One region of the Micromonospora sp. LOL_021 genome, then DNA from elsewhere that is predicted to be linked to it. Evidence: riboswitches for the same ligand, from Rfam matches in the RefSeq annotation. Region 1 holds a riboswitch; each other region holds the start of a gene.

Region 1 (9,566 bases):
CGGTCACCGCCGGAGCGATCTGCTCCACCAGGTACCCGATGCTGCCGGCCGGGCGACTGCCGGTGCGTTGCGCGCTGATGGTCGACGCCACCGCTCCGCACCGCTCGTGTCCGAGCACGATGACCAACGGCACACCCAACGCACCGACGGCGAACTCGATCGACCCGACGATCGCCTGGTCCAGCACCTGGGCGCCGGACCGCCCGACGCAGATCGAACCGAAATTCTGGTCGAAGATCGCCTCCAGCGGCACCCGCGAGTCGATGCAGCCGAGCACGAACGCGATCGGATGCTGCTCGCCGAGCGCAGCGCTGGCCGCAGCCGCCGACACGTCGTGACCGTGCCGTGGTCGTCCGGTGACGAAACGCCGGTTGCCGGCCAGCAGCTCGGCCAGCGCCTCGGCCGGGCCGGGGTGATCGGGTGGTGGCGGGCCGGACGGACGCGGTGCCCGGGAATCCGGCATCGGGAACGACGGTGACGACATGAATGCAGCGTGGCGTGCTACTGGCCGGTCGGGAAGGCAGTTGCGAGTCTTCTCACCGTGCTGGTTCCAGATCCTGCCTACCGGGGTACGTCCGTACCGGGACCGCCAGCGACATGGGCGGAGGTGACGGCGGTGGGCAGGCCTCAGGAGTTCAGCGTCCGGCTGCCGGACGGAGTGGTGCTGCGCGGGCGGTCCAGTGGCCCACGCGATGCGGAACTGACCCTCGTCCTGTTGCACGGCTGGACGCTCGACCAGCACACCTGGCACCGTCAGGTCGGGGAGCTGACCGGGACGTCCGGACAGCGGGTCCGGGTGGTTACCTACGACGCCCGCGGTCACGGCCGGTCCACGGCCGCCGGGCTGGCCACGATGACTCTCGGGCAGCTGGGCGACGACCTCGCCGCGGTGCTGCGCCGGGTGGACGCCGCCGGCCCGGTGGTCCTGGCCGGGCATTCGATGGGTGGCATGGCGATCATGGAGTACGCGCACCGGCACCCGGTGGATTTCGCCGCCCGGGTCGCCGGACTGGCGTTCGTGGCCACCACGGCGGAGGGACACACCCACACCGCGTACGGGCTGGCACCCCCGGTCGCCCGGCTGGTCCGGCTCTGCGAGGTGGCCGGGGCCGGTGTGCTGGCCAGATGCGGCGCCCGGCGACCCCATCCGGGTCTGCTGCAGCCGCTGCGGCCGACCCTTCGGTGGCTGCTGTTCGGGGACACCTGCGATCCGCGGGACCTCGAACTGGCGACCACCGCCGTCGGTCGGACGACGCTACGGGCGATCGGCGGCTACCGCGCTTCGATCGGCGCTCAACGCCGGCTCCGCACGCTGGCGGCGCTCGACGAGGTTCCGGCGGCGGTACTGGTGGGAGATCGTGACCGGCTGACGCCGCCGATCTGCGCCGAATCGATCGTCGACGCGTTGCCCGGAACCGACCTGACCGTCTGCCCCGGGGCCGGACACATGCTGATGCTGGAACGACCGGACCGGGTGACGGCCGCCCTCGTCGAGGTGCTCGGCAGGGCGGCCGGGCGCGGCAACCGGATCCGCCTGGCCGGGGTCGCCCGGTGACCGGGAGCCGGCGCCGGGCTGGCGCGCGGACGGTAACGTCGTAAGGCTGCCGGGTCCGATCACGTGACGGGGTCACCACGCTCCGCCGTCGCCGCCCGGCGCCGTGACCGTCCGCCGGCGGACCGGCCGCCCTACCCCGGCCGACCCGCCCTCGCCCAGGAGCCGCAGCGTTGACCGACGCCACCACGTTGGACCAGGAGATCGCCGCCGAGCAGCGGCACGTCGACCGGGTGTACGCCCGGTTGGCACAGCTACGCCGGGACGCGGTACGCGCCGAGCGAGACGGCTACCGCCTCGCCCGGGTGGGCAACGTCGGTGCCCTGGTGGAGCGCGACGCGATGGTCTTCCACGCGGCCCGGCGGCGGCATCTGCTCGACGCCGAGCACGAAGGGCTGGTGTTCGGCCGGCTCGATCTGCGCGACGGCGCGGTGCTGCACGTGGGTCGGCTCGGGGTGCGCGGCGAGCGGGCCGAGCCGCTGCTGATCGACTGGCGTGCCCCGGCCGCCGCCGCGTTCTACCAGGCGACGCCGGCCCGACCACAGGGCGTGGTGCGGCGGCGCACCATCCAGTCCCGGGGCGAGCGGGTCACCGGCGTCTCCGACGACCTGCTCGACCCAGCGGCCGCGCCGGCCGGGATGCGGGTGGTCGGCGACGGCGCGCTGCTGGCCACCCTGGCCCGCGCCAAGGGACGTGGGATGCGCGACATCGTGGCCACCATCCAGCAGGAGCAGGACCAGGCCATCCGGTCGCCCGCCACCGGGGTGACGATCGTCTCGGGCGGCCCCGGCACCGGCAAGACCGCGGTCGCGCTGCACCGGGCGGCGTACCTGCTCTATTCGGACCGGAGCCGGTTCGCTGGCGGCGGCATCCTGGTCGTCGGCCCGACCGGGGTCTTCGTCGAGTACATCGCCGCGGTGCTGCCCGCCCTGGGTGAGGAGAGCGCCACCCTGAGGTCGCTGGGGTCGCTGCTGCCTGGGGTGTCGGCGACCCGGACGGATCCGGCGGCGGTCGCCGTGGTGAAGGGGTCGCTGCGGATGCGGCGGGTACTGGAACAGGCGGTACGTGACGCGGTACCGGACGGGCCGACCGAGCTACGGCTGCTCTACCGGGGGCAGTTGCTGCGGCTGCGCGGCCCGGAGCTGGACGGCATCCGGGCCCGTGCGCTGCCCCGGGGGGCGCGGCGCAACGAGGTCCGGCGGGCCGGTATCGACGGGTTGTTCGAGGCGTTGTGGGCGCAGGCCCGGCAGTTGGTGGCCCCGGCCCGGCTGCCCGGACAGGCCGAGTTCGAGGACGAGTTGTCGGACCGGGACGATTTCCGGGACTTCCTGCGGGCCTGGTGGCCCCGGTTGCTGCCGCGACACGTGCTGGGCTGGCTGGCCCGGCCGGACCGGCTGCGTCGGTACGCGCGGGGCGTGCTCGGCCCGGCCGAGATCACGGCGCTGGCCGACGCGTTCGGTGACCTGGCGGGCCACGGGCCGACGATCGCGGACGTGGCGCTGCTGGACGAGTTGGACGAACTGCTCGGCCGGCCGCCGCAGCCCCGCCGTCGGCACCGGGATCCGTTCCAGGTGACCGGCGGGGTCCGTGAGGTGACGACCTTCGCCGACCGGGACCGGGCGGCCCGGGCCGCCGCCCGGGATCGGCCGGCCGACTACCGGGAGTACGCCCACGTGGTGGTCGACGAGGCGCAGGACGTGTCGCCGATGCAGTGGCGGATGATCGGGCGCCGGGGCCGGCTCGCCTCCTGGACGGTGGTCGGGGATCCGGCGCAGACCGCGTGGACCGGGGATCCGGCCGAGCTCGCCCAGGCCCGGGACCGGGCGTTGGGCCGGCGGCCGCGGCGGGAGTTCGGGCTGACCACGAACTACCGCAACCCGGCGGAGATCTTCGAACTGGCCGCCGGGGTGATCCGCGAGGTCGCTCCGGATGCCCCGTTGCCGACGGCGGTCCGATCGACCGGGGTGGCACCGCGCCGGGACCGGGTATCTGCGACGGTGCTGCCGGCTGCCGTCCGTAACGCGACCGCCGAGATGCTGGCAGCCGTGGAGGGGACGGTCGGCGTCATCGCCGCGGTGGCCCGGCGGGACGAGGTCGCCGGCTGGCTCGCCGAGCTGGCGACCTCGCGGCTGCAGGTGGTGTCGAGCCTGCAGGCGAAGGGCATGGAGTACGACGCGGTGGTGCTGGTGGCCGGCGAGGATATCCGTGCCGAGTCCGAGGCCGGGGTGCGCACGCTCTACGTCGCGCTCTCCCGGGCGACACAGCGGCTGGTCACCATCGACCTCGACCCGGATTCGATTGCACATATTGCCATGTGAGCATTAGTCTGCTGACGAAACGCCGGGCGACGGAGGGTGGCAGGCGTGGGAGCCGGACACGATCACGGTGCCGGGAGCACCGGCCAGCGACACTACGGGCGTCTCTGGGCGGCCTTCGCCCTGCTGGCGGTCTTCATGGTCGTCGAGGCGGTCACCGCGCTGGCGACCAGCTCCCTGGCGCTGCTGTCCGACGCCGGGCACATGTTCACCGACGTACTCGGCATCGGCATGGCGCTCGCGGCGATCGCCGCGACCCGACGACCGACCGGGGAGCCGCAGCGCACCTTCGGCCTCTACCGCCTCGAGGTACTCGCCGCGCTGGCGAACGCCGTACTACTCGCCGGGGTCGCGCTCTACGTCCTGGTGGAAGCGGCCCGCCGGTTCGCCGATCCGGAGCCGGTCACGGTCGGCCCGATGCTGGTGGTGGCGGTCGCCGGGCTGCTCGCCAACATCGTCGCCTTCGCCCTGCTGCGCCAGGGGGCCCGGGAGAGCCTCAACGTACGCGGCGCCTACCTGGAGGTGCTCGGCGACCTGCTCGGCTCAGTGGGGGTGCTGGTGGCCGCCACGGTGATCGCCACCACCGGCTGGTGGTACGCCGACCCACTGGTCGCCGTCGGTGTCGGGGTGTTCATCCTGCCGCGTACCTGGCGACTTGCCCGGGCCGCGCTGCGCATCCTGGTGCAGGCGGCGCCGGAGCACGTGGAGGTCGACCGGGTCCGCAGCCGACTGGCCACTGTGCCGGGCGTCTGCGACGTGCACGACCTGCACGTCTGGACGCTCACCCCGGGCATGGAGGTGGCCTCGGCGCACCTGGCCGTGACCTCGTCGGTCGACGTCGGCACGGTGCTGCGGGACGCCCGGACGGCCCTGCACGACGAGTTCGGTATCGAGCACGCGACGCTGCAGATCGAGCCACTGGCCCCCGCCGACTCCTGTGGACCGACCGACTGGTGATTAGCAGATGCTTAAGTTTCGTGACCTTACCGCGACGTTGACAGCTACGATATACATATATTTCTGATTTTTCTGGACATAACACGGCTATCGATACCGGGACGGCAACCCGGGGAACCGGTAGTGTCGGCCCCGGTCTCCGCTCGGGCGGCGCCCCTCCGGCGCCCGCGGCGGCCGTCGCCTAATCGCCGTACGGCGAGCCGGGGAACCACGTACCTGGGGTGCATCCGCGTTACGCGGTAGGGATCTTCCGTCCCGAACCCGTCAGCTAACCCGGTCGGCGGCTGACGGAAGGAACGCACAGTGTCACGCACAGTCCACAGGAAAACCCGATTCGCGTTATTGGCTGCGTTGACCGCCGCCCTGATGGCCGTCACCGGCACCCCGATCGGCTCGCCGGCCGGAGCCGCCCTGCCCACGAACCGACCCGACCGGGTCGAAGACGAGGGCGGCACCGACAGCCTGCGCAAGCAGCTCGATGCGGCCTCGAAAGGCTGGATCGACGCCAAGGCGGCGCTCAACCATTCGAAGGGCCGGCAGAAGAAGCTGTCCGAGCAGCTCACCACGGTCGGTGCTGAGCTGGAGCAACGAAACAGGAGCGTCGGGCACATCGTCGACCGCGCGTACCGCAACGGCCGGCTCGGCCCGGTCTCCGCTCTGCTCAACAGCACCTCACCGGAGGGGTTCATCGACCGGGCGGCGGCGCTGAGCGCGGTGACCGCCAACGAGGAGAAGCAGCTCCGCGAGCTGTACCGCACCCGTGACCAGGTGACCAGGTCCAAGGCTGCGATCGAGCATGAGATCCGGGAGCAGCAGAAGCAGGTCACCATCATGGACCAGCGCCGAAACCAGGCGGAGCGGGCCCTGGCCGTCGCGGTCGCCGCCGAGGAGGAGGCTGAGGAGCGGGCGAGGCAGCAGGCGGCGGAGGAGGCCGAGCGGGCCGCCGCCAGCGGATCCTCCGGCTCAGGATCCTCCGGTTCGTCCGGCTCCGGCTCAGCCAGCGCGTCGGCGACCCCGGCCCCGCGCAACGCCAACGGCTCCTGGCCGGCCGAGTCGTGCAGCGTCGACGACCCCACCACCTCCGGCTGCATCACGCCTCGTACGCTGCATGCCCTGAACCAGGCGAAGGCTGCCGGCTTCACCCGTTACGTGTCCTGCTTCCGCAACGGCAGTTCCGGCGAGCACCCCAAGGGCCGGGCGTGTGACTTCGCCGCCCAGCCCAACGGCTTCGGTGGAGTCGCGACCGGTGGCGACAAGAGCTACGGCGACAACCTCGCGAACTACTACATCAACAACGCCGACCGACTCGGCGTGCTCTACGTGATCTGGTACAAGCGGATCTGGCTGCCCAGCAGCGGCTGGAAGACGTACAGCGGCGCAGGTGGCGACCCGTCCAGCGACCACACGAACCACGTGCACCTGTCGGTGTACTGACGTCGCACGTGCGGGGGCGGACGGCCACCGACGTGGCCGTCCGCCCCCGCACGACTACGAACCGACGGCCCCTCCGGCTCGTCGGTAATCCCCCGAGTCGCCGCAGCGCATTCCCGGAACACGATTCCTGTCGGCGCCGATAAACGGCGCGAGGGAGCCTCGGGCAGCACGGAAAGACCGATCGGCATATCGACCGACGGCCACCGGCAACCACGCGAGAGCGCTCTACCACCACGCAGTCACACCCGGCTCACGCAGGCCACATTGCGGCTCGCGAGAGCGAGAGAGCGCTCTCACAGCTAGATATATAGCAGCGGCAGCGCAGCTGTCAACCGACCACCCCGACGCCGTGCCGGATTCACGAAAGTTCATGTCGGGATATTGACAGAAGCCCGCATGTCTGATGACCTCCTGGCAATAACTCATTAATGGGCGTGAAATTTTTCGCGATCGTGGACCGCGCCCTACCCAACCCGGAGGCACCATGAACCTGTCGATCCGTGGCGCGCGAACAGGTCGTACGCCGCGCCGGATCCTGGCAGCCACCACCGTGACGGCGCTGGCCGCCGCCGGACTGATCTTCGGCGTACTGCGCACCGCCGACGCCGCCACCGTCGGCGCCGGCAGCTACACCACCACCCGCCCGGCCGGTGCCGCCGCCCCGACCGCCTGCGGCAACATCTCCGCCAACCCCCGGCAGTACGTGACCGGCAACGCGCCGACCGGTGCCGTACCCACCAACGACTGGTGGTCGTCGCTACTGTTCAAGCGCTACAACTGCGCGTACTCCGACCCGCTGCACGCCCACCCGATGTCGTTCCAGCCGACCTCCGGCGGTCTCGGGGTCTCCTACACCACCGAGGCGGCGATCTCCGGCACGTCGACCGGCGTCGGCGAGTACCACTACCCGTACACCCGGGAGTTCACCCTCGGCGTCGCCGGACTCAACGCCCCGGACGTCAAGGTCGACGGCTGGACCGACTGGACCGTCAGCCCGTACTGGTCCGACGGTGCCCGCACGCTGCGCGCCACCGTCGGCCACGGCCTGCCGTTCGTGTACGCCCAGGTCACCGGCGGTAACGCACAGCTGTCGTTCCCCGGCACCCCGACGGTCTGGCACCACAGCGGCACCCGCGTCGGATTCTCGATGCGCGGCCACGACTACGTCGCCTACGCTCCCAGCGGCGCGACCTGGACCGTCAACGGGACCACGATCAGCTCCACCCTCGCCGGCCGCGGCTACTTCTCGGTGGCGCTGCTGCCCACCGGAGCCGGCATCAGCGCCGCGCGACGTACCGCCCTGATGGACAGCTACAGCCAGTACGCCCACGCCCACGTCACCGGCACCCGGGTCAGCTGGAGCTACGACCAGGCCAGCAGCACGGTCGACGCCACCTACAGCTTCACCACCACGGCCCGGGAGGGCTCCGCCACCGGCACGGTCGTCTCCCTCTACCCGCACCAGTGGAAGCACCTCGATGGCGGCAGCCCGATCGCCGAGACCTACGTGTCGGCCCGCGGCCCGATGCGCAACCTGGTCGGCGCGACGTCGTTCCGGACCGCGATGCGCTTCCACGGCGTACTGCCGGAGGTGCCCGCGGTGGCCACCAGCGCCGGTGCCGACCTCGCCACACTCACCGCCCACCTGGACCAGGCCGCGTCCGGCGATCCGCTCGCCGGCTTCGACAACGACACCTACTGGACCGGCAAGGCGCTCGGCCGGGCCGCCCGGCTGGCCGAGATCGCCGACCAGCTCGGCCGGACCGCTCAACGCGACCACCTGCTCGCCGCGATCCGCAACCGGCTGACCGACTGGTTCACCGCCAGCCCGGGCAAGGCCGAACGGGTGTTCTTCTACGACCAGGCGTGGGGCACCCTGGTTGGCTACCCCGCCTCGTACGGCTCCGACACCGATCTCAACGACCACCACTTCCACTACGGCTACTACATCGCCGCAGCCGCGACGCTGGCCAAGTTCGACCCCACCTGGGCATCGGCCAACCAGTACGGCGGCATGGTCAACCTGCTGATCCGCGACGCGAACAGCTGGGACCGCAACGACCCGATGTTCCCGTTCCTGCGTGACTTCGACGTCTACGCCGGCCATGACTGGGCCGCCGGGCACGGAGCGTTCTTCGCCGGCAACAACCAGGAGTCGTCCTCGGAGGGGATGAACTTCGCCAACGCCCTGATCCAGTGGGGCCTGGCCACCGGCAACACCGCGATCCGCGACGCCGGACTGTACATCTACACCACCCAGTCGGCGGCCATCCAGGAGTACTGGCTCGACTCCTCCGACACCAACTTCCCGGCCACCTTCGGACACCGGTCGGTCGGCATGGTCTGGGGTGACGGCGGGGCGTACGCCACCTGGTTCAGCGCCGAACCGGAGATGATCCAGGGCATCAACATGCTGCCGATCACCGGTGGCTCGCTCTACCTCGGCTACCGGCCAAACTACATCGCCACCAACTGGAACGCGCTGGTCACCAACAACGGCGGCCCGCCGACGGTCTGGCAGGACGTCCTCTGGTCGTTCCAGGCGCTCGGCGACGCCAACGCCGCCCTGACCAACCTGCGGGCGAACCCCAACTACCCGGTCGAGGAGGGCGAGAGCCGGGCGCACACGTTCCACTGGGTGCGCAACCTGGCAGCGTTGGGCCGGGTCGACACCGGCGTCACCGCGAACACTCCGTTGTACGCGGTGTTCAACCGCAACGGCGCCCGCACCTACGTGGCGAGCAACATCACCGGGTCACCGGTCACGGTCACCTTCTCCGACGGCACCCGGATGACCGTGCCGGCCGGCCGGACCGCTACCACCGGGGCGCATACCTGGAGCGGCGGCAACGCCGCCGGCGCCCCGACCACCCCGAACCCGTCGCCGAGCCTGTCCCCCACGCCGCCGGCCTCGCCCACGCCGGGCCCGACCACCCCGCCGGTCACCTCGGACCTGTTCCACCTGCGGTCCGCCGGGGTGCTGAGCAACACCGCCGGGGCGAACGCGACGACGGTCACGGTGCCGTCGGCCGGCGGTGCGAACTACGACGGTACGCCGCACAACCCGGTCACCTTCCGGGCCTGCGGGTTGACCGGTGCGTACCGGTCGGCGGCCACCGCGTTCGACCTTCAGGTGGACGCGGGTACCTCGGTCGGTGCGGGCATCCAGGCCCGGGTGTCGTACGACTTCACCGGCTCGGGCACCTACAGCCGTACGGAGACCTACCACTACTTCGCCACCGACCCGGTGCCCGGCACCGAGTCCTACCGGCAGAGCGCCGGACTGCGGTCCGCCTCGGGTGAATTCC
Region 2 (9,566 bases), on a different contig from region 1:
TGCAGGCCGGTGCCCGCGCCGAGCAGCGGCCGATCGCGGCGAAAGGGCTGACCGGCCCGGGGTACGACGGGCACGCCTTCTGGGACACCGAGATGTTCGTGCTGCCGGTACTGACCTACACCCAGCCGGGGGCGGTCGCTGCGGTGCTGCGCTGGCGGCACTCGACCCTGGACCAGGCGCGGGAGCGGGCCCGGATGCTCGGGCTCAACGGGGCTGCGTTCCCGTGGCGGACCATCCGGGGGCAGGAGTGCTCGGCGTACTGGCCGGCCGGCACCGCCGCGTTCCACGTGGCGGCGGACATCGCCGACGCGGTCCGGCGGTACGTGCACGCCACCGGGGACGTCGAGTTCGAGCGGGAGATCGGCCTCGAACTGCTGGTGGAGACTGCCCGGCTGTGGCGTTCGCTGGGCCACCACGACCGGCACGGCCGGTTCCACATCGACGGGGTGACCGGGCCGGACGAGTACACCGCCGTGGTCGACGACAACATCTACACCAACCTGATGGCACAGCGGAACCTGCTGACCGCCGCCGACTGCGCGCTGCGCTACGCCGACCGGGCCTGGGTGCTCGGCGTCGACGACGAGGAGACCGCGGCCTGGCGGGACGCGGCGCTGTCGATGCACGTCCCGTACGACGACGAGCTGGGCGTGCACCCGCAGTCGGCCGGGTTCACCCGGCATCAGGAGTGGGATTTCGCCGGCACCCCGCAGGACCACTATCCGCTGCTGCTGCACTACCCGTACTTCGATCTGTACCGCAAGCAGGTGGTCAAGCAGGCCGACCTGGCGCTGGCGATGCACTGGCGGGGCGACGCGTTCACCGAGGAGGAAAAGGCCCGCAACTTCGCCTACTACGAGCGGCGTACGGTGCGGGACTCGTCGTTGTCGGCGTGCACCCAGTCGGTGATCGCCGCGGAGACCGGCCATCTGGAGCTCGCCCACGACTACATGGGCGAGGCCGCGTTGATGGACCTGCATGACATCAACCGCAACACCCGCGACGGCATCCACGTGGCCGCCCTGGCCGGGGCGTGGCTCGCGCTGGTCGCCGGCTTCGGCGGGATGCGAGACCACGGCGGCGAGCTGACCTTCGCCCCCCGGCTGCCGCAGCGGATCAACCGGCTGGAGTTCGCCATGATGTGGCGGGGCCTGCGGCTGCGGGTGGCGGTCCAGCACGACGAGGTGACCTACTCGCTGCGCGACGTCGACCCGAACGCCACCGTCGACCTGACCCACCACGGCGAACCGATCACGGTGACCGCGGACAAGCCGGTCACCCGGGCGATCCCGCCGGCCGGCCCGGTCGGTCCGCCGCCGCAGCAGCCGACCGGCCGGTCACCGGTACGCCGGTCGGCGCGTACCGACTGACGGACCTCTCGCGCGGTGCCGGGCCGGCCCGGCACCGCGCGAGGTGAGGTCAGGTCACAGCAGGGACAGATGTACGTGGTTGGTGTGGTCGCTGTTCGGGTCGCCGCCGGCACCGCTGTACGAACTCCAGCCGGTCGTCGGTGACCAGAACTGGCGGTACCAGATGACGTACAGGATCCCGAGCTTGTCGGCGTTGCGGACCAGGAAGGCGGTCAGGTTGTTGCCGTACAGCCGGTCGTCGCCGAAGGCGTCGCCGCCGAACCCCTGCTGCTGAGCGGAGAAGTCGCAGGCCCGCCCCTTCGGGTGCTCGAACGGGCCGCCGGGGCGGAAGCAGGAGACGAAGCGGGTGAAGCCGGCCTTCTTCGCCTCGTTCAGCGCGTGCATGGTGCGCGGCGTGATGCAGCCGCTCGTGGTGGGGTCGTCCAGACTGCACGACTGGGACGGCCAGGAACCGTCCGAGTTGCGCGGCGCCTGGGCGGCGACCGGCGAGGTGGCCGAGACGAACCCGTTGGTGGCGACCGCGCCGACCAGCTGCAGGGCCTTTTCGGCCTCTTTCTTCTGGCGAGCCATCGCCTCGAGTTGCTGTTCCTCGCGGGCCACTTCGGCGTCGATCGCGGCGACCGCCCGGGCGGCCTGTTCGCGGGCCTCGTTGAGTTCCCGGATCCGCTTGTTGTCGTGCATCGCGATCATGTCCAGGCCTTCGGCGCGTTCCAGCAACGCGTCCGGGTCGGCGCTGTTGAGCAGGACCATCACCGGGGTGATCCGACCGAGACGGTACGAGTTGGAGGCGACCTGGCCGATCTGTGGGGTCAGCGCCGCTATCCGTTCCTCGACCTTTTCCAACTCGAGGTTGAGCTTCAACTGGCGTTTGCGGGACTCGTCGACCGCGGCTTTGGCTTCGACGAAGCCCCGGCCGGTTGATTCGAGCACTTCACTGAGCAGTGGCGGGGCGCCTTCGTCGTCCGGATCCTGAGCGGCGGCCGGCGACGCTACGACGAAGCCGGCGAGCAGGGCGGCGACGGCGGCGAGAGCCGCGGCCGTCGGAATCCGCCGGCGGAGGGGTGCGGTCATCCTGTTCCTTTCCTTGGCCGCCGACCGAGTTAGCTGACGGGTTCGGGACGGAACGATCCCTACCGCTGGCGCGGATTCACCCCGGTGGAAACGTGGTTCCCCGGCTCACCCCGGAGGGTGATTGGGCGGCGGTCACCGCCGGCGCCGGTGGGCGCCGCCTGGCGGAGACCGCCGGCAAGCTTACCGGATCGGTCACCGGCATCAACACCTCGACAATCCTGACTGAGCTGGAAAAATCCGTTACCAGACAACGACTTTCGGTGATGTCCACTGTCTGCGTCCGGCGGCGTACCGCAAGTCGTCGGACGGGCCGGATACCGCTGCGCCGAGGTTAGCGGCTGACTACAGTGCGTATGAGGAAAAGCGGGAAAGTCGTAGCGTCGGACGGATCCTCGGTGAGAGATGACGATTCCCCGGTCGGGCCGCCGGACGCCGACAGCGTGGCGGTGATCGGCCTCGGCCGGTTCGGTGGTCAGGTCGCCCAGTCCCTGCTCCGCCTCGGCCATCCCGTGCTGGGCATCGACGAGCATCCCAAGCGGGTGCACCGCTGGTCTGAGCGGCTGCCAAGGGTGGTCGAGGCGGATTCGACCGATGACCAGGCGTTGCGCCAGTGCGGTGTGGCCGGTTACCCCCGCGCGGTGGTCGGCATCGGCTCGGACGTCGAGGCCAGCATCCTCACCGTGGTGGCGCTGACCGAGCTGGGTGTGCCGGAGATCTGGGCGAAGGCGATCACCGCCAAGCATGGCCGGATCCTCGCCTCGGTCGGTGCGCACCATGTGATCTTTCCGGAGGCGGCGATGGGTGACCGGGTGGCCCACCTGCTGGCCAGCCGGATGCTCGACTTCATCGAGTTCGACGACGGGTTCGCCATCGCCAAGGTCTGCGCCCCGCCGGACGCCGCCGGTCGGACGTTGGCCGAGTCCCGGCTACGCCAGCGGTACGGCATCACGGTGGTCGGGATCAAGGAGCGGGACCGGCAGCTGCGGTACGCGGGACCTGAGACGTTGATCCCGCCGGATGCGCTGCTGATCGTCGCCGGGGCGACCACGGCGGTTCAGCAGTTCGGCCGGTGAACATGGGCGTGACCGCCTCATCACACCTTCATTTCGTGAGCTGATCAGCCGCTGGACTTTCGCAAACTCGTGACTCAGGCTACAGTCCCTGCATGGGAGCGCTTCCATCGATGGATGTGCCCCCACTGAGGTAGTCGACGCGTGGCGCGGCGATGGCGACATCACCGTGTCAACCGCACAGCTCCCGAGGCTGGCGGCGGGCCAAGCCCGGACTCCGCCGCCAGCCCGCGCACCACCTGTCGAGAGGAGGTGGAACCAGAGCCACTCGCGTGGCCCGGCTCCCGCGCGTCACGCACGACCTGGACGCCAGACCGCTCGTGCGTGTGTAGCAACTGATGGTGGGGACGGGGGTTGCCCTCCCCGTCCCCACGCTAGTCCCCGATTGTTACGGCGGGGAATCGCCGACAAGTCAGGACCGCGACGCCGGTCCGTCCGACAGCGCTGCCCAGCCTGCCGATGAATCGGCAGGCTTCGTTGTGCATGGGGCCTGGAGCAGCAGCTGGCTGCCGCGCCCGATCCGCGGCGACGGTCGGACCGAGGTGCGTTTCGCCGTCGCAGAAGGTTCGAGCTCCGTCGATCGGTAGTGGGCAAGCTCACAGTCGGTTGATCCGCTGGTCGCGACCGGACGATCTCGTCGCCCGCTGTCGCGCGGTGGTGCCCGACTGATCGATCGACAATCATGGATGTCACAGTCGCTGGTCCGTCCCGGCGTCCGCACCGAAAGCGAGATGTCCATGCCGCAACCGCCGCACCACTGCCGCCGGTGGATCCGGCGCGATCCCAACCGCACACGACGCCAGCTCGGCGTCGCGGTCGCCGCCGCACTGCTCGGCCCACCCCTGCTGCCGGCGTCCGCGGCGCTCGCCGCAGCGGACACCGTGCCGCCGACCACCCCCGGCACCCCGACCGTCGCCGCGATCAGCACCACCGACGTCACCCTGGTCTGGACGGCGGCCACCGACGACGTCGGGGTGACCGGCTACGAGGTGGCCCGACTGCACACCGACTACATCGTGATCAGCACGACCCCCGACAACGAGATCACCATCGACGGTCTGGGGCCGTCGCAGACGTACCAGTTCTGGGTGTACGCGCTCGACGCCGCCGGCAACCGTTCGCCGGCCAGCCCGAGCCTGCGTCTGACCATGCCGCCCGGCGACGACCAACCACCCACCGCGCCCACCGCGCTGACCGCCACCACGATCGGCACCGACTCGGTCACCCTGCGGTGGCAGCCGTCCGCCGACAACGTCTACGTCGCCTGGTACGAGGTGCTGCGGATCAACCCCGACGGCTCCACCACCCCGGTGGCGACCGCCCCGCAACACCCACCGACCGGACCGACCGCCCGGGTCGGCGCACTACAACCGCAGACCGCGTACACCTTCGTGGTGCGGGCCCACGACGACGCCGGCAACACGTCACCACCGTCCGAGCCACTGACCGTGCGGACCCTGCCGGCGGCACCCGACTGCAAGGTCAGCTACCAGGTGGTGAACCACTGGCCCGGAGCCTTCCAGGCCCAGTTGACCATCCACAACGCCGGACCGGTCGTGATCGACGGCTGGACCCTGCGCTGGACCTTCCCCGGCGATCAGCAGATCAGCCACCTGTGGGGCGCCGAACCGATCGACCTGGTGCCGCCGGACATCACCGTCGCCAACACGACGTGGAACAGCCGGATCCCGGTCGGCGGCAGCGTACAGCTCGGTTTCGTGGTCAGGTACCCGGTCAGCAACCCGCCGCCGACGGACTTCCTGCTCAACGGCAACCGGTGCGCGTCCTCGGGTTGACCCTCGTCAAAGACGCGCTGGTGACGGCGGCTTGCTAGCCTCGCCCGCATGCGGGTGCTGGTGGTCGAGGACGACCCCGAGGTACGCAGTGCCGTCGTCACCGCGCTGCGCTCCGGCGGATTCGCCGTCGACCAGGCGGCCGACTGGAGCCAGGCCGACCTGAGCATGAGCATCAACGACTACGACTGCCTGGTGCTCGACCGGATCCTTCCGGAAGGCGACTCACTGCACCAGCTCGGGCACCGACGACGGGCCGGGCTCACCACACCGGCCCTGGTGCTCACCGCGCTGGACAGCGCCGGGGACCGGATCGCCGGCTTCCAGGCCGGCGTCGACGACTACGTGGTGAAGCCCTTCGTCACCGCCGAACTGGTGCTGCGGGTCCGGGCGCTCTGCCGACGCCGCGGCGCTACCACCCCGCCGCTGCTGCGGGTGGCGGATCTGGAGGTCGACGCCGCCCGCCGGGAGGTGCGCCGCGCCGGCGTCCTGCTGACGCTCACCCGCAAGGAGTTCGCCGTACTGGAGATGCTGCTGGTCCGGCGCCCGGCGGTGGTCACCCGCAGCGACCTGTTCGAACACTGCTGGGACGAGCTCGCCGACCCCAGCTCGAACGTGGTGGACGCGGTGGTCGCCCAGCTGCGCCGCAAGCTCGGCGAACCGCAGCTCATCCACACCGTACGCGGGGTCGGTTACCGGGTCGGCGGGGCGCCGTCGTGACCGCCGGTCGGGTCGGCGGGGCGCCGTCGTGAACCGCCGTGACCGGCGGGGCGGCAAGCCGCTGCAGACCGCCGACCGGCTGCGCAACCTGCGGATCCGGATCACGCTGCTGGTGATGGCGATCAACGTGGTCGGCCTGGCCGGGATGGGTGCCGTCGCGCTGCTGGTCGACGGACGGCAGCGCGACGAGGTGGTCGCCGCCGAGCTGCGGCGTACCGCCAGCACCGCCGCCGCCCTGCTCTACTACGAGTCCGGGGCGCTGCAACTCGACAAACTGTTCGACAACGCGGTCGCCAACGGCACCACCGCCGTCTACGTGTACGAGGCCGGCCGGACCGACCTCAGCCTGGTCTTCGCGTACCCGGCCCGGCTGCCGGTCGTCCCGCCGGACAACCTGCTGACACCGGCCCGGACGGTCTGGACCTCCGGCACCGAGCTCGCCGACGGAGTCGGCGACACCGCCGGTACCCCCACCCCGCTGCTCGCCGTACCGTTCGAGCACGCCGTCACCGGGGCGGTGGCCGGCGCCGTGGTGGTGCTCGGCGACACCGGGCCGGCCGAGACCGCCAACCGGCGGCTGGCCCTGGCCCTGGTCGCCGGCGGCGTCAGCTTCACCGCGCTGGCCTGCGCCGGCGGTTACCTGCTCGCCCGCCGTGGCACCGAGCCCATCGCCGACGCGCTCAACCAGCAGGAACGGTTCGTCGCCGACGCCGCGCACGAGCTGCGCACCCCGTTGACCGTGATCCGTGCCGTCTCCGAGACCGCGCTGGCCGAGCCGCAGCGCCGCCCGGCGGCGCTGCGCCAGGTGGTGCGTTCCGCCGACCGCCTCGCCGACTCGGTCTCTGTCCTGCTCACCCGGGCCCAGCTCGTCGCCGGCCTGCGTGACCTGCGCCGAGAGCCGTTCCGCCTGGACCAACTGGCTGAGGAGGTGCTGACCGACACCGTCGTCGCGCCGCACCGGGCGGTGCCGGTCACCGAGGCGGTGGTGGCGTACGGCGACCCGGCGCTGGTCCGGATCGCGCTGCGCAACCTGATCCAGAACGCGGTCCAGCACGGTCGGGCCGCCGACCAGCCGGCCGAGATCCGGCTCGAGGTCACCGCCGGACCGCCGACGGTACGGGTACGTGACCGCGGCACCGGGCTCAGCGAAGCCGTCGCCGCCGCGCCTGAGCAGCGGTTCCGCAGCGGCGCCGAGGACGGCACCGGGCTCGGGCTGGCCATCGCCAGCTGGGTGGCGCAACTGCACGGTGGGCAGCTGCGGCTGGTCAACGCCGAAGGCGGCGGTGCCGAGGCCCGGTTGCGGCTGCCCGGCGGTCAGGGCGGGTAGGACGGCATGCCCGAGCGGACAGGTCAGCGTGCCGGGACCACCCGATCAGGGCACGTAGACCGCGTTGTCGCCGTCGGGGCGGATCGCGAACCAGATGCCCGACTGGCCGTGACCGTTCGCGTCGCCGGGCATCCGGTCACCGGCGTAGCCGTACAGCGGCCAGCCGGCCAGGCTCAGCTGCCGGCTCCCGTCGGACCGGTCGAAGCAGCCGACCAGCTGCCGGTCGATCCCCTCCACCCGTACCTCGCCCTCGCAGGGTGCCGGAAGCCAGGATTGGCGGCACTGTCCCTCGCAGGCGGACCAGGTCGGTGCCGCGGTGTCCCGGTCGGACCGGTACAGCACGAACCCCTGCGCGTCGATGACGATCTCGTCCAGCGTCCGGGAGTCGACCGCGTACAACGCGGTGCCGGTCGCGGTGGACGACGGCGCGGCGGAGACACCCGCCGGGGTCCCCGCCCCGGGGTCGCTGCACCCGATGAGGACCAACCCGGTGAGGATCAGCACCGCGCCCCGTACAAATCGTCTCATCAAAACCTCACGCTCCTACCAGCAGGATATGCGGGTCATACCGGGTACAGGAGGTGGACGTGCGTACGTCGCTGCGGCCGACGGCGGTGCTCGGCCTGCTGACGGTGCTGACCGGATGCGTCGCGGCCGGCGGCGAGCAGCCGGCACCGGCCAGCGCCTGCGGCAGCCGCATCGCGGTCCTCGGCCCGCTCTCCGGCGACTCGGCCGACCTCGGCGGCAACGTCCGCGACGGTGCCCGACTGGCCTTCGACCAGTACCGGGCGGAGCATCCGGACTGCCCGGTGGAGCTGGTCGAGTTCGATTCGCAGGGCGACCCGAAGCAGGCCCCCGCGCTGGCCCAGCAGATCGTCAACGACGTCCGCATCATCGGGGTGGTCGGTCCGGGTTTCTCCGGCGAGGCCGAAGCGGCACTGCCGATCCTCGACCAGGGTGGCGTCGCCACGATCACCACCTCGGCGACCCGGACCGAACTCAGCGAACGCGGCTGGTCCACCTTTCACCGGCTGGTCGGCAACGACGCCGCGCAGGGGCGTGCCGCCGGTCGGTACATCGACCAGGCGTTGGGCGGCACGGCGGTGTTCGTCGTCGACGACGGTGGGGCGTACGGCCAGGGGCTGGCCGACCAGGTGGCCGCCAGACTCGGTGCCAAGGTGGTGCAGCGGGCGACGGTCGCCGCCGGAGCGACCGACTTCAGTGCGGTCGTCGGGCAGATCCGTTCCGCCGACGCCGACGTGGTCTTCTACGGCGGCTACTACGCGGAAGCCGGTCGGCTACGCCGCCAGCTTCGCGCGGCCGACGTCGCGGCGACCTTCGTCGCCGGTGACGGGGCGAAGGCGGACGGCTTTCTCCGCGAGGCCGGCGACGACGCCGAGACCGGGGTGGTGATCACCTGCCCCTGCCTGCCGCCGGAGCGGGCCGGGGCCGAGTTCCCGCAGCGCTACCGGGAACGCTTCGGGGTGGAGCCGGGTACCAACTCCGCCGAGTCGTACGACGCGGCGACGGTGTTCCTCGCCGGAATCCAGGCCGGGCACGGTGACCGGGCCGCGATGGCCGCGTTCGTCGACGACTACGACGGCTCCGGCGTCACCACCCGGATCGCCTGGACCGGCACCGGTGAGCTGGTGGCGTCGTCGGTGGTGGTCTGGGCGTTCCGCGTCCAGCAGGGCCGGTTCGTGGCGGAGCGGTCCATCCCGACAAGTTGACCTGCGCGCCCCTGACGGGCGCGTCCGTGAACGTGGCAGAGGAGTTCAGTCATGACCCTACCGACCACGGCCGGCGGTGCCGGCAACGCCTGCACCGGGGCGGACAACCGGCCCGGTGGTGGCACCGAGAAGGTGCTGCGCGCCGTCGCGGCCGGCCCGCTCGGCGCGTACCCGTTGCTCGAGGCCGCGTTCTGCTGGAACGAGCGGCGGCCGGTCGGCTGGCGCCGGCTGGGGCCGGCGTCGGCCACCGCGGACCGGCAGCTACCGGTGGCACAGACCGAGCAGCCGGCGGCTGCGGCCCGGACCGCCCGCCTGCTGTCCACGATCACCTGGTCGGTGACCAGCCCGGTTGGCGCATCCACCTCGCTGACCAGGGTGGAGGTGTCCTCGGACGGGTACCACCGGGTGTTACGGGCGTTGGCCGGCGCGTGGCGCGACGGGCGGCGGATGCTCGGCAGTCCCGGGCTGGCTGCCGCGCACTACCC
Region 3 (9,566 bases), on a different contig from region 1:
TGCGCCGGCGCGTTCGAGGACCGGGCCAAGAAGACCACCCGCGCGGTGGCTACCCTGCTGCACGAAGCTGGCGTCGACTTCGCCATCCTCGGCGAGGGCGAGACCTGCACCGGCGACCCGGCCCGCCGGATCGGCAACGAGTTCGTCTTTCAGATGCTGGCCCAGCAGAACGTCGAGACCCTCAACGAGGCGTTCGGCGACCGGGAGCCGGCGAGACGCAAGATCGTCGCGACCTGCCCGCACTGCTTCAACACCCTCGGCAACGAGTACGGCCAGCTCGGCGGCCACTTCGACGTCGTACACCACACCCAGCTGCTGGCCCACCTGGTCGCCGCCGGCAAGCTCACCCCGGTCACCCCGGTCGACGGTGGGTTGACCTACCACGACCCGTGCTACCTGGGCCGGCACAACCGGGTGTTCAGCCCGCCCCGGGAGGTGCTCGGCGCCGCATTGACCGCAGGTGCCGAGGCGGGCGGCGACCCGGCCCAGCTGCGGGAGATGCCGCGCAACTCCGAACGCTCATTCTGCTGCGGTGCCGGCGGGGCGAGGATGTGGATGGAGGAGCGGATCGGCAAGCGGGTCAACGTCGACCGGGTCGAGGAGGCGCTCTCCACCGGGGCGCAGACCATCGCGGTCGGTTGCCCGTTCTGCTACACCATGCTCGGCGACGGGGTCACCGGCAAGCAGTCCAGCGGCGCGGCGGACGAGAACGTCGAGGTCGTCGATGTGGCGACGGTGCTGCTCAGGTCGGTCAAGCCGGCGGTAGCATCTTCGGCGTCATCGTCATCGTCATCTTCGGCGTCGGCGTCGGCGTCGGCCGAGGAGTAGGGAGAAGCGGGTGCTGGGTTGGGCCCGCGAGTTCCTCGCCCAGCCCTGGCCGTTCCTCACCCTGGCGGTGCTGGCCGGCGTGAGCCTGCTGGTGCACCGGCCGGTCGCCGTACGGCTCGGCTGGGCACGCTGGCCGACGCTCGGGATGCTCCTCGGCGCCGCCGCGATCACCGCGCTCACCCTGCCGCCGGCACCGGCCGGTACCGGCGTACCGCTCGCTCCCGGGGCCTCCGTTTCCGGCCCGAACGGGGAGGTCCTGACCGCGTGCCTCCGGTCACTCACCGATCCGGCGGTGCTGTGGTCCGGGCTGGTCACCGTCGATTCGCTCGGTGAACGGGTCGGCAACGTGGTGATGTTCGTGCCGCTGGCGTTCTGTGCCGTCCTGGCGGTCCGCCGGCCAGCGCTGGCCACTGGGCTGCTCCTGCTGGCCCCGGCCGGCGTCGAAGTCGCCCAGGCGGTGCTCGGCGTCGGCCGCGAGTGTGTCGGCTACGACTGGGTCAACAATGCGACCGGGGTGCTGATCGGGGCGGTCGGCGGCGGCATCGTCCGGTTGCTGTGGCGGCGGTTCGCACCGGCGCGTACCAGGGTCAGCTAGCTACCAGTCGCGACATCGGTGGCGGTGACGACGCCGCGGGCGACCGTTGCCCGGTACCCGTCGACGACGTCGGTGGTCGCGGCGATCGGCCAGGTCGCCGGCCCGAGCACAGCGGACAGGTGGCGCTGCGCGTCCAAGGGCTGTGCGGCACCGGTGTCAGGTACGTCGAGTGCGTTCAGCAGGCAGGCCAATGCGGCGGTACGCGGTTCGACCGGTCCGGCACCGCGCTCGGCGGCGGCCAGCCGTCGCCGGGTCGCCGTCTCGGCGGGCGGTTCGACGCCGTCCGGCGGAGCGAACCTGGTCCGGGGCAGCACCCAGAGCACCCGGTCCCGTTCCCGGCGGAGCACTCCCGAGGCGACCAGCCCGTCGAGCACCTCGTCGACTACACCGTGGGACAGATCGACCACCCAGTCGCGGGTCGCGCGGCCGGGCTCGGCCTGGATCCTGGTCCGTGCCCGGTCGAGCAGCTTCCGACCCTGCCCTCGACCCGGGTCGTCCTCGGCCGGGACACCGTGAGCCGGGTTGTCGCTGGCCTGGCTGTCTTCGGCCGGGTTGCCGCTGGCCTGCACCCGGCCGTCCGCATCGATCGAAAGCTGCCCGCCTACGGCGAGGTCGCACAACACTGCCCCGGCGACCGCGTAGTCGAGCTCGGGGGATGCGACGGTCGCGGTTCCGGAATCGTCATAGCTGAGCAGGACCAGCTCTTCCGCGATGCTGAGCGACGTCATACCGTCACGCTAACCGCCCAGAGCGGTGACTGCAGGAGAAGCGGTGGCTGCGGGAGAAGCAGCGGCTGCGGGCGGCGACGAGCGGTTGCTTCGGATGAAGCAGGGACAGCAGGCGGTCTTGAACGAACACCGCGCTTTCCAATAAGGTGATGCACCGACCGCTGCGGATGTCGGCCTCCGTACCCCCGCCCGTGAGGCCCCAGCGATCGAACCATTGAAGGAGTCGCTGCCAATGGCACGTGCGCTCGCAAATTCGCACATCCATCGTCACAGTGGGTCCCGATATCGATGCGGAGAGCGTCGACCCATGCGCTTTATGCGGCGCAGTGCGATTGCGCTGTTGCTCGCCGTAACCGCGTTGGTCTCCCCGGCTGGGCCGGCCCACGCCGAGCCGACGCTGGCTGAGATCGAAGCCGAGTTGGACGCCCAGTGGCTGAAACTGGAACCGGTCATTGAGCAGTACAACAAGGTGCACAGCGAGCTCAAGGCCAACGAGAAGAAGGCGGCCGCGCTCGACGAGAAGATCCGCCCCCTGTCGCTGCAGGCCAACCTGGCGGCGGACGAGATCGGCGAGGTGGCCAACCGCTATTACCGGACCGGGCCGTCGAGCGAACTGAACGCCCTGCTCCGGACCGGATCACCGACCAGCCTGGCGGATCAGCTCGTGGTGCTGGACCGGATCTCCAAGCGTCGGCAGGAAAAGATCACCGCCGTTCTGGACACCCGGGACCGCTATCTCGCCGAGCGGCAGGCGCTGGACGAGCTGATCGCGAAGCAGCAGGCACAGGACAAGACGCTCGCCGAGCAGCGCAAGGCCATCGACGCCGAAATCAAGCGGCTGGAACGGGCGCGAAACGCCGCGTACCAGTCAACCGGCTACACCGGCGGATCCGGTGCCTCCGGCCCGTGCCCGGCGGTGTCGGTCGGCGGAGCCGCCGGAACCGCGGTCCGCACCGCGTGCGCACAGCTCGGTAAGCCGTACGTCTGGGGTGCCACCGGGCCGAACGCCTTCGACTGTTCCGGCCTGACCCAGTACGCCTGGGCAAGTGCCGGTGTCAGCCTCACGCATTACACCGGAACTCAGTGGAATCAGGGCAGTTCGGTCAGCCGCGCCAACGCCAAACCAGGGGATCTCGTATTCTTCTTTAGTGATCTGCATCACGTGGGGATCTACATCGGTAATGGCCTGATGGTGCACGCTCCACGCGCGGGTCAACCCGTGCAGATGGAGAACATCGACAACATGCCGCTCGCCGGATTCAAGCGGGTCGGCTGATCGCGGCAGGTCAGCACGCTCGCCGAGGCGATCTGAGTGACGCGCGTCGGTGGGCCGAACGTATGGGCGGACCGGTATGAACGGGCCGGTCCGCCCAGCAAGATTCGAACGCTTGAACGACGACAGCCTATGCACGATACGCAATCGGATGTGTACGCAAAGAGATAGTCCGTGTTCTCGCTTGCGTAGCGAGAACACCGCTCTCTACCCTTGGGGATCGTCGAGTCGGGAGGACGTCAACCAACCGGGTTGACCTCGGCCTGACACCGCCTAATCGCCGCCTGACGGCGAGCCGGGGACCCACGGCACTCCCGGGGTGAATCCGCAGGCCACTGCGGTAGGGCGTCTCCTTTCCGCCCGAACCCGTCAGCTAACCCGGTAGGCGGTCTGGGGAGAAGGAGTCCGGTGGCTACGAGCGCCCCTCGGCGGTACCTCCGGTGGTCCAGCCGCGACCATCGGCGAAAAACGCCGCACGACCCTCGACGAATACTCAACGCGTTGATCGCCGCCACGACCGGCGTCGGTCTGCTGCTGGTCGGAGCTCCGGCGCAGGCGCAGCCGACCGTCGCCGAGATCGAGTCGCAGATCGACGAGGTCTGGGCCGAGCTCGAACCGACGATCGAACGGCACAACGCCGTACGGCAGGACCTTGCCGCCAAGAAGAAGCAGGCGGACGAACTGCAAAAGAAGATCAAGCCGCTGCAGATCCAGATCGACCTGGCGATGGACCGGGTAAGCGAGTTCGCCGCCCGGTCGTACAAGGGCGGTAGTCCGTCGGTCTTCAACGCGATCCTGACCAACGGCAAGCCGACCCACCTCGCCGACCAGCTCGAGCTGCTGGACCAGTTCGCCCGGCGGCAGGCCCGCGACGTCCAGGCCGTCGTCGACCTCAAGAACGAGTACGCCGCGAAGAAAGCCCCACTCGACGATCTGATCGTCGAGCTGACCAGCACCGAGGCTGAGCTGGCGGCGAAGGCCAAGGAGATCGACGCCGAGGTCGACCGGTTGCAGGACCTGCGACTGGAGGCGTACGGCTCGACCAACACCCTCGGCTCGCTGCGTCCCGCGCCCTGCCCGGCGACCTACCCCGGCGGTGCGGCCGGCAAGGCGGTCACCTTCGCCTGTGCGCAGATCGGCAAGCCGTACGTGTGGGGTTCAGCGGGACCGGGCAGCTACGACTGTTCGGGTCTCACCTTGGCCGCCTGGGCGCAGGCCGGCGTCTCGCTGCCGCACAACGCCGCTCGGCAGCGTCAGGTGACCGCCAACGTCAGCCGGGACGAGTTGCGCCCCGGCGACCTCATCTTCTACTACAGCGGGCTCTCCCACGTTGGCATGTACGTGGGTGACGGCTGGATCGTGCACGCCTCCCAGGCGGGCGAACCGGTGCAGATGCGCAAGATCGGTTCGAGTGTGCACAGTTACGGCAGGCCTGGTTAGACCTGACTCCTCCCCATGGCCTGGCGCGTGCCGCTGATCCCCCCGTCAAGCGGCAGCACCGGCCACCGGAAAGGCGCCCTCCCATGTCTCCCCCCGGCTTGGGAGGGCGCCTTTCGCCTCCCCGTCGCCGGTACGCCGGCTCTCCGGCAGCCCTGCCGGTTCAGCTGGTCGGCCAGGTGCGCCACCGCTGCCAGGACCGGCTCGGAGTGGGGCCACGCTGCCCCTGGTACCGGGATCCGTAGACCGCCGACCCGTACGGATGCTCGGACGTCGACGAGAGCCGGAAGATGCACAACTGGCCGATCCTCATCCCGGGCCAGAGCTTGATCGGCAGGTTCGCCACGTTGGACAACTCCAACGTCACGTGGCCGGAGAAGCCGGGGTCGATGAAGCCGGCGGTGGAGTGGGTCAGCAGGCCCAGCCGACCCAGGCTCGACTTGCCCTCCAGCCGGGCGGCCAGGCCGTCGCCGAGCGAGACGACCTCGAGCGTGGAGGCGAGGACGAATTCACCGGGGTGCAGCACGAACGGGTCGCCGCTGGGCACCTCGACCTGGGACGTCAGATCGTCCTGCCGGGTGGCCGGGTCGATGTGGGTGTAAAGGTGGTTGTTGAAGACCCGGAAGTATCGGTCGAGCCGGACATCGATGCTCGACGGCTGGACGAGCGAGGGTTCGAACGGCTCGAGGGAGAGGCCGCCGGTCTTGGTCTCCGCGACGATGTCCCGGTCGGAGAGGAGCATCGTCACACGATAGCGACGTGCGGCCGGCGGTGCGACCGTGCGGCGGGTGTCCTGGCCGGAACGTACCCGGATCGGCGTGGCCGGGCGATCCCACTATCTCTTCGTACACATGTTCGATAGAATGATCGCATGGCAACCTGGTCCGAGTTCGCAGCCGACGAGCCCCGCCTGGCCACGGCGATCCGACTCCTCATGCAGCAGTACGGCCCCGGCCTCGGCTACCTCGCCACCGTCCGAGCCGACGGCGGTCCCCGGGTGCACCCGGTCTCCCCGGTGATCACCGACAGTGGGCTGTTCTGCTTCATCATCGATTCGCCGAAGCGGCGTGACCTGGAGCGGGACGGTCGGTACGCGCTGCACTCGTTCCCGCCGGAGGAGAGCGACGACGAGGCGTACCTGGCAGGTCGGGCGCATCCGGTCACCGATCCGACCAAGGTGGGTCGGCTGGCCAGCGATCTCGGGGCCGTGCCGCACGTCGACTGGCGGCTGTTCGAGTTCACCGTCGACGTGGCGATGGTGGCGCAACGCGGTGGCAGCACCGGCCACTACGCGGCGGCGGCGCCACGGCAACCAGCCGTCCAGGTCTGGCTCGACCCGACCAGCGGCAGCGTCTCCCACCCGGTGCCGACCCCGGTCGCCTGCTGATCCGCCGTGCGGCACCGGCCGACGCGTCGACGCCCTACCCGTTGACGCTCGGTCGACGGGTGTCGAGCCGTACCCATGCTGGTGCTCGGTTGGCGGCCGGGCCTGTTGCGCAGTGACCGGGCGGACCGGGTAAAGTGGGGCCGCTCGCGGGTGTAGTTCAATGGCAGAACATCAGCTTCCCAAGCTGACAGTGCGGGTTCGATTCCCGTCACCCGCTCTCCAACACACGAAAGCCTTGGTCGTGACCACACTCCCAACCAGGGCTTGCACTGTACGTACGCGGGGTCGCCGCTAGGTTCCTACTTCCGTGGGTACGAGGCCTGCAGCACTTCGCGGATCAACTCGCTGGGGCTGCGATTGGTCAGCTCTGCCACCTTTTTGATCATTTCGTAGCTTTGGTCATCAATCCAACTGCCTGCGTTGCCCGCCTCGGAACCCATGCTGCCTCGGTGGACGTGATGCCGCAGGTGCATCCTGATGCACCTCTGGCATCAAGCTGAACAGGTAACCGCTGGCCCGGGGGGTCACGCTGCGTGCGACGACCGCCGCGCGTCATCACCGACCTTGTGGTGTGGACGACGTCGGACCGATGCCCAGCCGCGCCAGCGCGGCGACCCGGCTTTCGATCACCTGGATCCGGTCGGCCCGTTCCGTCGGGGACCAGTGGGCCTGCTGGTTGGTCACCTGCCCGGGCCACTTCCGGTAGAGCAACCCCGGCTCATCGATGAAGTGACCGTCGCTGACCGTGCTCGCGGCGAGGAGCAGCCCGGTGTCCTCGGAGGCGGGCAGCGCCAGCCAGCCGCCCAGGGCCAGCAGCAGGTCCGTACGGATGCACAGCGTCGCCGGGTGCACCGGCAGTCGGTAGGCGTCCTCCTGCCGGCACCGGTGGACCGTGCCGGCGGGCAACCGGCCGCCCGGTGGATCGGTGGCCATCCGTACCGTGCTGTGGTCGCTCAGCAGATCGAGCGCCGCCGCCGTCGTCCAGTCGACCGTCGGGTCGGCGGTGAGGACCGCGATGTCGCGGGCCAGCGCGTCGGAGGTCAGCCGGTCGTCGGCGTCGAGCACCTTGACCAGCGGCCCGTCGACGCGGGACAGCGCCATGGTGCGGGTGACGCCGGGGCCACCAGGGCGGTTGTGGCCGACGCTGATCCGTCGGTCCTGGGGCAGCGCGGTTGCGACCTCACCGGTCTGCCCGTCCTCCTGCACCAGCCAGCGCCACTGCCAGCCAGGCGGTATCCGCTGCGCCCGCAGCGAGGCGTACGCGTCAGCGAGGTACGGGATGCTCGCGGGATGGACAGGAGTGACCACCGAGATGGTCTGCGGGGGCCGGCGCATCGCTCCGACTCTACTATGGGTTGTTGATCCTTGACCCTACGTTGCGGTGCGCCGATCTCTGGTACGAATGTCCCATGCCGGAATCGTCGGACCCGCGCTCGACGGACGCCGCTCACTCCCGCCCCGCCGGGGTGGACGACGCCACGGTCGCGGCGCTCGGCGAGTTGAGCAAGGCACTGGAGACGGTGCACCGGGCCCGTGGCCACCTCTACTCGATGCACCAGCTGATCGGCGGCGCGGATGCGACCCTGGACCGGGTCGTCCAGCTGCTGCGCGGGGCCGGTCACCGGCACATGGCTGACCGGGTCGAGACGGAGCTGATCGGTCGCAACGTCCTGCCGGGCCGCTGGACGTTCCAGATCGTCGAGGAGTTCGACGACGGCTACTACGCGACCTTCCAGGCGGTCGAGCGGGCGGCCCGGGAGGCGCTGGTGGGCGGCCGCCGGCACATCCACGAGGCGGAGATGAAGCAGGCCCGGCGTACCGTCGGCCGACCGGGACACGAGGCGACCCCGTAGCCGATCCGACCCTGGTGGTTCACAGGTCCTCGCTGTGGATCAGGCTGCGGATCCGGAGTTCGTCGACGACGGGGGGCGGACAGTCGGCGACGATCACCGCGCTGCCGACGACGACCGCCCCGCGAGCTGCGGCGAGCTGCGCCATGGCCCGCAGCTGCGCGCCGCTGGTGACCCAGTCGTCGACCAGCAGGACCCGGTCGCCTGGGCCGAGGTGCCGGTCACGGACACCGAGCCGCAGTGTGCGGCCCCGGTAGTCGGGCGCCGTCGTGGTCCAGGTGGTCGCGTCCGCGATTGCCCGCTGCAGATCCTCCTTGTACGCGGGTACGACGCCAACGCCGAGCGCTGTCGCCACCAGCGGGCCGACAAGCAGCCCGGTGACCTGCGGGGTCATCACCGTGCTCGGTCGGTCCGCGTCGGCCAGATTGGCGCTGGCCAGATCGGCGAGGGCCGGGCCGATCCCGGCGAGAATCCGGGGGTGTCGCCACCACCCGGACAGGTCGCTCACCAGATGGCTGCTGGCCGGGCCGGGGTCGTGCCAGACGAAGGTGTCGATCAGCAGCCGCCGAAGTTCAACCGGGTCCGGCGCGTCGCCGGATGCGGCCGGGCGTGGCACATTGCCGGCTGCGGCCGCGCGGGACCGGTGCGGGTGAGCGGCTGCGGCGTCGGTCACCGGCCGAGTATGCCGGGACTCCGCGCCGGTGAATCTGCCGGGCACACTTGACACGACACGGCCTGCTCCGGCTACGTTGCGGCGGCTAAATTATGTTGTCAGCTCGTCAGGAGACGTCATGGCCGCGCGCCATCGCAACCCGCGTCCGTACCGTCTGCGGCTGGCACCGTGGTTGGCGGTGGTCCTGCTGGCCGGTGTGCTGGCGGGCGGAACGGCCATGGCGTTCGAACTGACCGCCGGTACGTCGACAACATCGCGTGCGGCGTCCACGGCCACACCGCCTACGAACACGCCGTCCACGACCACGGCGTCCGGCTCCCCTGTGCCGGACCGCTCGACCGCGTCGACCCGGGCGGCACGTGGGGCCGACCGAGCCGCCTCGACGCCGAAACCGTCCCCGACGCCAGAACGGTCCCCGACCGGCGGGCCGTCCCAGACCCAGAACGAGGCCCAGTCCGGTGGCCAGGTGGTGGAGAGCGGCACCTGCGGTGCGTCGTACTACGCCAGCGGACAGGTCACCGCGAACGGCGAGCCGTTCGACCCGTCAGGGATGACCGCCGCGCACCGTACTCTGCCGTTCGGCACTCAGGTGCGGGTGACCAACCCGCAGACCGGTGCCAGCGTGGTGGTCCGGATCAACGATCGGGGACCGTTCATCGACGGGCGGTGCCTCGACCTGGCCCCTGCCGCTTTCGCGAAGATTGCGGCTCTTGACCTGGGTCACCTGCAGGTTCGCTACGAGATTCTCGGCGACTGACCGCAATCCTGAGTTGCCACTCAGTGTCGAGCTGCTGG

What was found. A riboswitch is a leader RNA that binds a small molecule or an ion and turns the genes downstream of it on or off. The one in region 1 is predicted to bind cyclic di-AMP.
Region 2: another riboswitch for cyclic di-AMP. It lies ahead of ACFHWT_RS03240 (coiled-coil domain-containing protein); the one in region 1 lies ahead of ACFHWT_RS00845 (coiled-coil domain-containing protein).
Region 3: another riboswitch for cyclic di-AMP. It lies ahead of ACFHWT_RS17060 (NlpC/P60 family protein); the one in region 1 lies ahead of ACFHWT_RS00845 (coiled-coil domain-containing protein).

Annotation. Positions count from the first base shown of each region.
Region 1 is NZ_JBHMIN010000001.1:174,162-183,727, reverse strand. Features, by position in the region: gene ACFHWT_RS00865 (carbonic anhydrase) at 1-484, opposite strand, end outside; gene ACFHWT_RS00860 (alpha/beta fold hydrolase) at 617-1,555, shown strand; gene ACFHWT_RS00855 (HelD family protein) at 1,726-3,870, shown strand; gene ACFHWT_RS00850 (cation diffusion facilitator family transporter) at 3,916-4,824, shown strand; cyclic di-AMP (ydaO/yuaA leader) riboswitch at 4,993-5,123, shown strand; gene ACFHWT_RS00845 (coiled-coil domain-containing protein) at 5,191-6,258, shown strand; gene ACFHWT_RS00840 (glycosyl hydrolase) at 6,743-9,566, shown strand, end outside.
Region 2 is NZ_JBHMIN010000002.1:230,912-240,477, reverse strand. Features, by position in the region: gene ACFHWT_RS03245 (glycoside hydrolase family 65 protein) at 1-1,370, shown strand, start outside; gene ACFHWT_RS03240 (coiled-coil domain-containing protein) at 1,425-2,441, opposite strand; cyclic di-AMP (ydaO/yuaA leader) riboswitch at 2,444-2,579, opposite strand; gene ACFHWT_RS03235 (potassium channel family protein) at 2,837-3,514, shown strand; gene ACFHWT_RS03230 (cellulose binding domain-containing protein) at 4,243-5,307, shown strand; gene ACFHWT_RS03225 (winged helix-turn-helix domain-containing protein) at 5,356-6,024, shown strand; gene ACFHWT_RS03220 (sensor histidine kinase) at 6,053-7,351, shown strand; gene ACFHWT_RS03215 (hypothetical protein) at 7,397-7,879, opposite strand; gene ACFHWT_RS03210 (branched-chain amino acid ABC transporter substrate-binding protein) at 7,939-9,081, shown strand; gene ACFHWT_RS03205 (hypothetical protein) at 9,133-9,566, shown strand, end outside.
Region 3 is NZ_JBHMIN010000024.1:17,257-26,822, forward strand. Features, by position in the region: gene ACFHWT_RS17040 (heterodisulfide reductase-related iron-sulfur binding cluster) at 1-828, shown strand, start outside; gene ACFHWT_RS17045 (VanZ family protein) at 839-1,423, shown strand; gene ACFHWT_RS17050 (GOLPH3/VPS74 family protein) at 1,420-2,151, opposite strand; gene ACFHWT_RS17055 (NlpC/P60 family protein) at 2,468-3,427, shown strand; cyclic di-AMP (ydaO/yuaA leader) riboswitch at 3,685-3,827, shown strand; gene ACFHWT_RS17060 (NlpC/P60 family protein) at 3,926-4,864, shown strand; gene dcd (dCTP deaminase) at 5,025-5,603, opposite strand; gene ACFHWT_RS17070 (pyridoxamine 5'-phosphate oxidase family protein) at 5,733-6,248, shown strand; tRNA gene ACFHWT_RS17075 (tRNA-Gly) at 6,395-6,465, shown strand; gene ACFHWT_RS17080 (glycosyltransferase family 2 protein) at 6,804-7,583, opposite strand; gene ACFHWT_RS17085 (hypothetical protein) at 7,658-8,101, shown strand; gene ACFHWT_RS17090 (phosphoribosyltransferase family protein) at 8,121-8,714, opposite strand; gene ACFHWT_RS17095 (septal ring lytic transglycosylase RlpA family protein) at 8,890-9,528, shown strand.